DNA from 2 places in the Clostridium sp. AF15-41 genome. Region 1 is predicted to be linked to the other one. Evidence: predicted binding sites of a transcription regulator. Region 1 holds the regulator's gene; the other holds the start of a gene.
The links. Region 1 encodes HrcA, which represses chaperone genes, less so after heat shock. Its sites were predicted from a motif close to TGTTAGCACTCNNNNNNNNNGAGTGCTAACA; they were not measured.
Positions count from the first base shown of each region.

Region 2: a site for HrcA is predicted at 2,909-2,939, ahead of DWW43_RS02180 (Hsp20/alpha crystallin family protein). Genes of this name have one in related genera too.

Region 1 is NZ_QTMQ01000003.1:152,154-156,395, reverse strand. Features, by position in the region: gene DWW43_RS03375 (hypothetical protein) at 1-644, shown strand, start outside; gene hrcA (heat-inducible transcriptional repressor HrcA) at 761-1,792, shown strand; gene grpE (nucleotide exchange factor GrpE) at 1,804-2,469, shown strand; gene dnaK (molecular chaperone DnaK) at 2,542-4,242, shown strand, end outside.
Region 2 is NZ_QTMQ01000002.1:173,259-177,500, reverse strand. Features, by position in the region: gene DWW43_RS02190 (phosphatase PAP2 family protein) at 88-645, opposite strand; gene DWW43_RS02185 (hypothetical protein) at 759-1,817, opposite strand; gene DWW43_RS12375 (hypothetical protein) at 2,036-2,161, opposite strand; gene DWW43_RS02180 (Hsp20/alpha crystallin family protein) at 2,244-2,708, opposite strand; gene DWW43_RS02175 (ammonium transporter) at 3,055-4,242, opposite strand, start outside.

The DNA of each region.
Region 1 (4,242 bases):
AGACGATTACAGCGATCAAAGGTCAGATGGACGGAATCGCTTATATTGCATCGGCTTTTTCTGCTTCGGAGCTTCTGGTCCTTTTTATGATGTTTCCGGTTATCCTTCATATATCCGAAGACTACGAACAGAATACCATACGTTGCGAGCTGCAGAGAAGTAAAAGCAGAGCGGCCTGTTATATTGCCAGAGTGCTGGCGGCAGTTACTTATGTATGGGGGATCTTACTGGAATATATTCTGATTTCAGGGATTGCGGCTGCTTTGTTTTTTAGAAATGTCCCTGAAGCTTCAGAAGCTTCCCGGATTGGAAAAACAATGCTTGCGATAGTGCTGCAGTTTATAATGATCGGAGCCTGTGCAATGTTTGCATTTATGTTGGTTTCACTGATCAGACATTCGGTTTTGTCTATGACTGCCGCGGTTCTTTTGGTGCTGTTATTTACACCCGGAGTTCGTGTCCTTGTGGATCTGTTTAATCTGCCGGCGTGGTCGGATAACATCTGGATCGTGCAGCTTCTCGGTATGACAAGTGACCTTACATTTAACGGAACAGATGCGGTAGCTGCGATTATCATCAGTCTTTTATATGCCGTGATTTCTACAGGACTCGGCATTCATTTTTTCAAAGCTCAAAAATTATAAATTTTCTTGATTTTTTTCAAAATAAATGTTGACAAACAAGGTAGTGGGTGTTAGATTAATTTTAGTGGTTAGCACTCGGAGTATTTGAGTGCTAACAAAATGAAAGGGATGAGCAGATGGAACTTGACGAAAGAAAAGTCAAAATTCTGAAAGCTATCGTTTCCAATTATTTAGAGACCGGAGAACCTGTAGGATCGCGGACGATTTCAAAGTATACAGATTTGAACTTAAGTTCGGCGACGATCAGGAATGAGATGTCTGATCTGGAGGACATGGGTTATATATGTCAGCCGCATACATCTGCAGGAAGAATTCCAACGGACAAAGGATATCGGTTCTATGTTGACAGCCTTATGAATGAGAAGATAGAGGCTGAGACAGAGAAGGGAAATCTTCTTGAACGAGTTGATAAAATGGAGAAGATGCTGAAGCAGGTTGCCCGGGTATTAGCGGCAAATACGAATTATGCCACACTGGTTACCACACCTCAGTATAATAATACCGTGAAGTTTATACAGCTTTCCAAGGTTGCTGAGTCAAAGCTTCTTGCGGTGATCATGGTGGATGGAAATATCGTAAAGAATAAGCTGATCGATACCACGTACGATCTGAAGAATGACGAGATTTTAAAATTCAATATTTTATTAAACACGTTCCTTCAGGGAGCTGCATTAGAAGATATTAATCTGGAACTGATACAGACGATGAAGATGCAGGCAGGTGAATATGCGGATATCTTAGAAACCATCTTTCAGGGAATCATGGAAGCTATTCATGAAGCGGATGACCTGAAGGTTTATACAAGCGGAGCGACCAACATGTTAAAGTATCCTGAATTGATGGATTCGGCAACAGCAGAAAAACTGCTTGGAACTTTTGAAGATATAGAAGACAAAGAGGAATTTGTAAAATATGTAGAAGAAGTTATCAATAAAGATAACTCTGATATAGAGATCCGAATCGGCGATGAGAATTCCAGTGAGGATCTGAAAGATTGCTCCCTTGTAACGGCAACTTATAAGATGCCGGAAGGCGCAAAAGGAACTATAGGTATCATCGGTCCGAAACGTATGGACTATAAGAAAGTCGTTACGATGTTAAAAAATCTGACCGATGAATTGGATGATATATTTAATAATAACGAATAGGGGGTCCGATAATGGCAGACACCAAGAAAGATACTAAGAAAGTAAAGACAGATGAAAAGGCAGCAGAAACAATTGTAGATGAAGTTACAGCAGAGTCAACAGATACTGCAGAAACAACAACTACAGATGTGAATGTTACAGAAACCGTGGATGTCCCTGAAGAGCAGGCGGAAGCAGCAAAACCGAAGCCGGTTGCAAAAGAGAACAGACGCGGCAGTAAGGCTTTAAGAGAAGAAAATGATAAACTGAAAGAGCGCTGTCAGGATGCAGAAGACAAATATAAACGTCTTCTTGCAGAGTGCGAGAATATCCGTCAGAGAAATGAAAAGGAGTCATCCAAAATGTATGATTTCGGAGCGAAGGATGTTCTTGGAAAATTACTTCCGGTAGTTGACAACTTTGAAAGAGCGATTGCAGCAATTCCGGAAGAGGATAAAGACAGACCATTTGAAGCAGGAGTTGATAAAATCTACAAATCACTTATGACTTCACTGGAATCCATCGGCGTTACCCCGATGAACTGCGAGGGTGAACAGTTTGATCCGGCGTTCCACAATGCAGTAATGCATGTAGAGGATGAGAATTACGGAGAGAACGTGATCGTCGAAGAGATGCAGCGTGGTTACATGTATAAGGATCAGGTATTACGATTCAGCATGGTAAAGGTTGCAAACTAATAGTCAAATGACTATAGCATATAAATTTTATTAAATTAAGAAAACAGAATTTTATTTAGGAGGAATATAATCATGGGTAAGATAATTGGTATTGACTTAGGTACAACAAATTCATGTGTAGCAGTAATGGAAGGTGGTAAGCCTGTTGTTATTGCGAATACAGAAGGTATGAGAACTACACCATCTGTAGTAGGTTTCTTAAAGACAGGTGAGAGAGTAGTCGGTGAGCCTGCAAAACGTCAGGCAGTTACAAATGCAGATAAGACAATTTCATCCATCAAGCGTCATATGGGTACAGATTACAGAGTAGAGATCGATGGCAAGAAGTATTCACCGGAAGAGATTTCAGCTATGATTCTTCAGAAACTGAAATCCGATGCAGAAGGATATCTCGGTGAGAAGGTTACAGAGGCCGTTATCACAGTACCTGCTTATTTCTCAGATGCACAGAGACAGGCAACAAAGGATGCCGGTAAGATTGCAGGACTTGATGTAAAGCGTATCATCAACGAGCCTACAGCAGCAGCTCTTTCCTATGGTCTTGATAATGAACAGGAACAGAAGATCATGGTATACGATTTAGGTGGTGGTACATTCGATGTATCTATCATTGAGATCGGTGAAGGCGTTATTGAAGTATTGGCAACAGCCGGTGATAATAAGCTTGGTGGTGATGACTTTGATAATGCTGTTACACAGTATATGTTAGATGAATTCAAGAAGGCAGAGGGTATCGACCTTTCCGGCGATAAGATGGCTATGCAGAGATTGAAGGAAGCAGCAGAGAAGGCAAAGAAAGAGCTTTCATCTGCTATGACAACAAATATCAATCTTCCTTTCATCACAGCAAACCAGGATGGTCCAAAGCATTTTGATATGAACCTGACAAGAGCAAAATTTGATGAGTTAACAGCAGATCTGGTTGACAGAACAAAGGTACCTGTTCAGACAGCACTGGAAGATGCAGGACTTACTGCAGCAGATCTTGATAAGGTATTATTAGTCGGTGGTTCTACACGTATCATCGCTGTACAGGAAGAAGTTAAGAGATTAACAGGTAAAGAGCCGTTCAAGGGTATCAACCCTGATGAGTGTGTTGCAATCGGTGCATCTATCCAGGGCGGTAAGCTTGCAGGTGATGCCGGTGCCGGTGAGATCCTTCTTCTTGATGTTACACCACTTACACTTTCTATCGAAACCATGGGTGGTATCGCAACACATCTGATCGAGAGAAACACTACAATTCCTACAAAGAAGAGCCAGATTTTCTCAACAGCACAGGATAATCAGGATGCCGTTGATATCAACGTAGTACAGGGTGAAAGACAGTTTGCAAAAGATAATAAGAGTCTTGGACGTTTCAGACTGGATGGTATCGCTCCTGCAAGAAGAGGCGTTCCTCAGATCGAAGTATCATTCGATATCGATGCGAATGGTATCGTAAATGTATCTGCTAAGGATCTCGGAACAGGAAGAGAACAGCACATTACAATTACTTCCGGTACATCACTTTCAGATGATGATATCGAGAGAGCAGTAAAAGAAGCTGCAGAATACGAAGCACAGGATAAGAAACGTAAGGAAGGCATTGAAGCAAGAAATGAAGCAGATGCACTTGCATTCCAGACAGAAAAAGCACTGAATGAAGTCGGAGATAAGCTTTCAGATGCAGATAAGTCTGCCGTACAGGCTGACTTAGACTCATTAAAGTCAACAATTGAAAGCACGGATGCAGAGAATATGACAGATCTTGATGTGGATAAGATCAAGGCT
Region 2 (4,242 bases), on a different contig from region 1:
CAAAACTTTTACACCATTCTACTACATTCCTATGAAAAGAAAACGAAAATAAATGTTAAATTTTGTTAATTCTTTATTCGTCTTTATTCAGGTGATAACCAGCCCCCCATTTTCTTTCTGTCCGTTCATTGAACCAAACTTCAGTTTCTTTCTTGTAATCAGATATGCTATTACTCCACACAGAATTCCAACCAGAATGCCACCTAAGATATCGGTCGGGTAATGCACATACAGGTATAGTCTGGAAAATGCGATCAGCACCGCAAGCACCAGTGCCGGATACCGATATTTCTCTTTTGCAAAAAACAATGCAGTTACTGCTGCAAAGGACGCTGCCGTATGACCGGATGGGAATGAATAATCTGTCGGCTTCTTCACTAACAGGGAAATCGCTGTATTTACATCAAAGGGTCTTGTCCTTGCTACCGCATTCTTCAATATGCCATTACAAAGTATAACATCAAATACCAGTGCAAGTGCCATCAGGATTCCTGTCTTTCTGTGTTTCTTACTGATCAACAGCACGATCGTAAGTGCGATCCAGATGACCCCTGCATTTCCAAGTGTCGATACAAATGGCATCACTACATCAAGAAATGCATTTCTCATATGCTCCTGTATAAAATCTAAAATCGTTAACTCCATCTGATTCACCTTTTGTCCTCCTGCCTGTATGTAAATCGCACACTGTTTCTACCGATCTGCTCTGTCGCTTCACTTATGCAAGTGATTTTGTATGTCTTTCAGATAAGTATCATTTATTTTTCCCGGAGGATCTTCACACCACGAACAATCATGAATACACCTACGATCAACAATGCCGCTGACATTACCGTTGGAAACAAAGAACCCATAACAATCGTGAGGCTGGCCGTCTGAATGAGCATAAAAATAAAGCTAAGCACACTAATGCCATTTACTAATATAAAGCCGGCTCCGACTACAATACATATGACTCCGGCATAAATATTCGCGCCTTTCCGAACTGCGGAACCAACCTTTCTTGCCTGCTCCCGCTGTGCAGAATCCATACCCATGCCATTCATCATCTGATCAAATTCAGGCGACATACCGCTTCCATATACTGTACCACCACTATTCACCTGACTGGTATAGACCTTGTTTCCAGCATCTCCTGAAAATGGTGTGCCCGGAGTTCCCTGCTGCCATTGTGAATTCTGCCCGGTATCTGTAGCCCCTGGTGATGTTTTCTCGCTATTTTCTATTATTATGTCTGCCGGCTGACTGCCATACACACCATATAAGCTGTTGTATCCGGACTGACTATTGTATCCGGACTGGTCGTTATATTCGCCGTCATAACTTCCATATTCCGGCGTCTGATATGGCTGATATCCACCGTCCATTTCCTGTCCATTAATTCTATCACCGACACCGCCGCTCCATTGAACCCTGCCGGATTTCTGGTCTGCATCACCGCTGTCTCCTTTTAAAAAGTTACGAATTCCCTGGATCAGAAGCAGCACTCCTATGCCCCCGAAAAACAGAAGGAAAAGTCTCATGACACCTAGTCCTTTTGCAAAAAGGCCCACAAAGCCAAAACTCATGAATACCAAAGTTCCCAGAATGCAACCCAGTAATTGTTTGACCCGATTGGATACACTTTCCATCGAATTAATAAATAATACAACACCTGTCAATGCAAATATTAATCCGAATCCAAGTACGATCCCCCATGTTAAGATTCCACCCTGATCATACAGGGTTGTTATGCCCCATACTCCGAGTGCAAGCATCATCACGCCAAAGCAAAAGAAAACAAATGCTCCTATTTTTGCTCCTTTTTGTTTCTGCATAAAACCACCTCCGTTTATAGAGTATCACATAACTGTGGTTTTTTACACTTCTCCATGTATATTTTTTTGATTTTGTCACCAAAGCCCTTCGATGGAAATTCTTCCGATGATACTTCTGTTCCTATAAAGCAAAAAAATCCCCCGCACTTGTCTCCTGTAGTTCTTCGGGCTACAGGCAAATGCGGGGAACCTTTTCTTTGTTTGTTGATTTATTCACTCTAATAAGTATGTTTCTTTGACTTTGGTACTGCAGCTTCAACCTCCTGTGCATTATGATTAGCTGTTGCACATACCTTCTGAACTGCTTTCTTTTTCTTCAATGGATGCTTTGGATTCTTATCCATGATCTACACTCCCTTTCTTATATCTGTATACATATACATAAGGGGTCATGTTTTTATTCGCACGGCTCGATATCAACACATTTTATTCGATGGCAATGAAGTTCTCCTTTTCGATTGCTTCCGGTGCTTTCTTTGGAAGGGTCAGACGAAGAATACCACTTTCATATTTTGCATGTATATCCTTCTGACTGATACCGTCACCAACATAGAAACTTCTGCTCATGCTGCCGGCATAACGTTCACGTCTGATATACTTACCGGTCTTCTTATCTTTCTCATCCTTATCCAGACCTTTTTCAGCGGAAATAGTGATGTAGCCATCTTCCAGTTTGACATTTACTTCATCCTTCTTAAATCCAGGAAGGTCAATGTCTACTTCATAGCTGTCATCTGTTTCACGGACATCCGTCTTCATCATGTTCTTAGCATGTTTGCCATACAACGGGCTTTTCTCTGGAAACATTTCCTTTTCAAATTCCTTACCGAATGGGAAATCATCCATCCAATCATCAAATAAACTTTCTCCAAAAATACTAGGTCTTAACATAAGTCATTACTCCTTTCAATTTCAAACCAGTGTCGGAAATCTCAGCTCCTTATGGAACCTTGAGGCACTTAGACTTTTGTATGTTTAGCACTGTCAGAGAAACTGAAGTGTCGAATTTGTATGTTATAAGTTCCGGGATTCTTTCTTTTATCTTCTTTCTTAATCCCTTTCCTTATCTTTATCTATGTTATAGCACCGTTTATTAGCACTGTCAAGATGTGAGTGCTAATTTTGTGTGAAGATTTTGTGAACTATCTGATTTCCATTTCTACACTTAAAAGAAAAAGCCAGACCGGTGCTCACCGGCCTGGCTCTTTCTTCTATATAATTATAGGTTATTTGTAATTTACTCTACATCCTGTAAAGCTGCAAAGTCTTCCTCACCGGTACGAACCTTAACAACCTTGTCAACGCTGTATACGAAGATCTTACCATCACCGATATGTCCGGTATACAGAGCCTTCTTAGCAGCTTCAATAACTGCACTGACAGGAATCTTGCTGACTACGACTTCTACCTTAACCTTTGGAAGAAGGGTTGCATCTAATTCAACACCACGGTACATCTCGCCGGCACCCTTCTGGATACCACAGCCCATAACCTGATTCATTGTCATACCTGTAACACCGAGGTCATTTAAAGCTTTCTTTAAGATCTCAAACCGTGCAAGCTTTGCAATGATAACTACCTTGTAGATACCGCTTGGGGATGCTGTAACAGGAGCTTCCGCAACCTTGACTGCTGCATTCTTTAATGTGTCAGAAGCCTTATCATAATCAGCTACACCAAGATCTGTATTTTCATTTACATCCATTGTCATTGTATTTGATACATCAACAATACTGAAGCCGGCATATGCAGATGGAAGACCATGCTCGCATGAATCCAGACCAACAATTTCCTCTTCCTCTGATACACGAAGGCCGAAGATCTTCTTAATAAGAAGGAATGCAATTGTAATCGTAACTGCTGTCCAGAGGATGGTTGCGCCCATACCTACGAACTGAATACCGAGCTGCTTGAAACCACCGCCATAGAATAAACCTTTGGCTGCGATCTGGTTTGCACCATATGTTACACCATCACCGATACCTCTTGCAAATGCAGGAGCTGTATCTGTAGCGAAAAGACCAACTGCGATTGTTCCCCAGATACCATTTAAGCAGTGAACTGCAACAGCACCTACAGGATCATCAATATGTAATTTGTAATCTAAGAGCCATACACCGAATACAACCAATACACCGGCAACAGCACCGATCACGATAGCACCGAAAGCATCACAGACATCACAAGGAGCTGTAATTGCGACCAGACCTGCAAGAGATGCATTCAGACACATTGAAACATCAGGCTTACCATATTTTACCCAGGTAATGATCATTGCTACAACTGTTGCAACAGCAGGAGCAATTGTTGTTGTTACGAATATGGAACCAAGTTCTGAAACGGTTGTTGCTGCTGCACCATTGAATCCATACCAGCCAAGCCAGAGGATAAATACACCGAGACAACCGATCGGAAGGTTATGTCC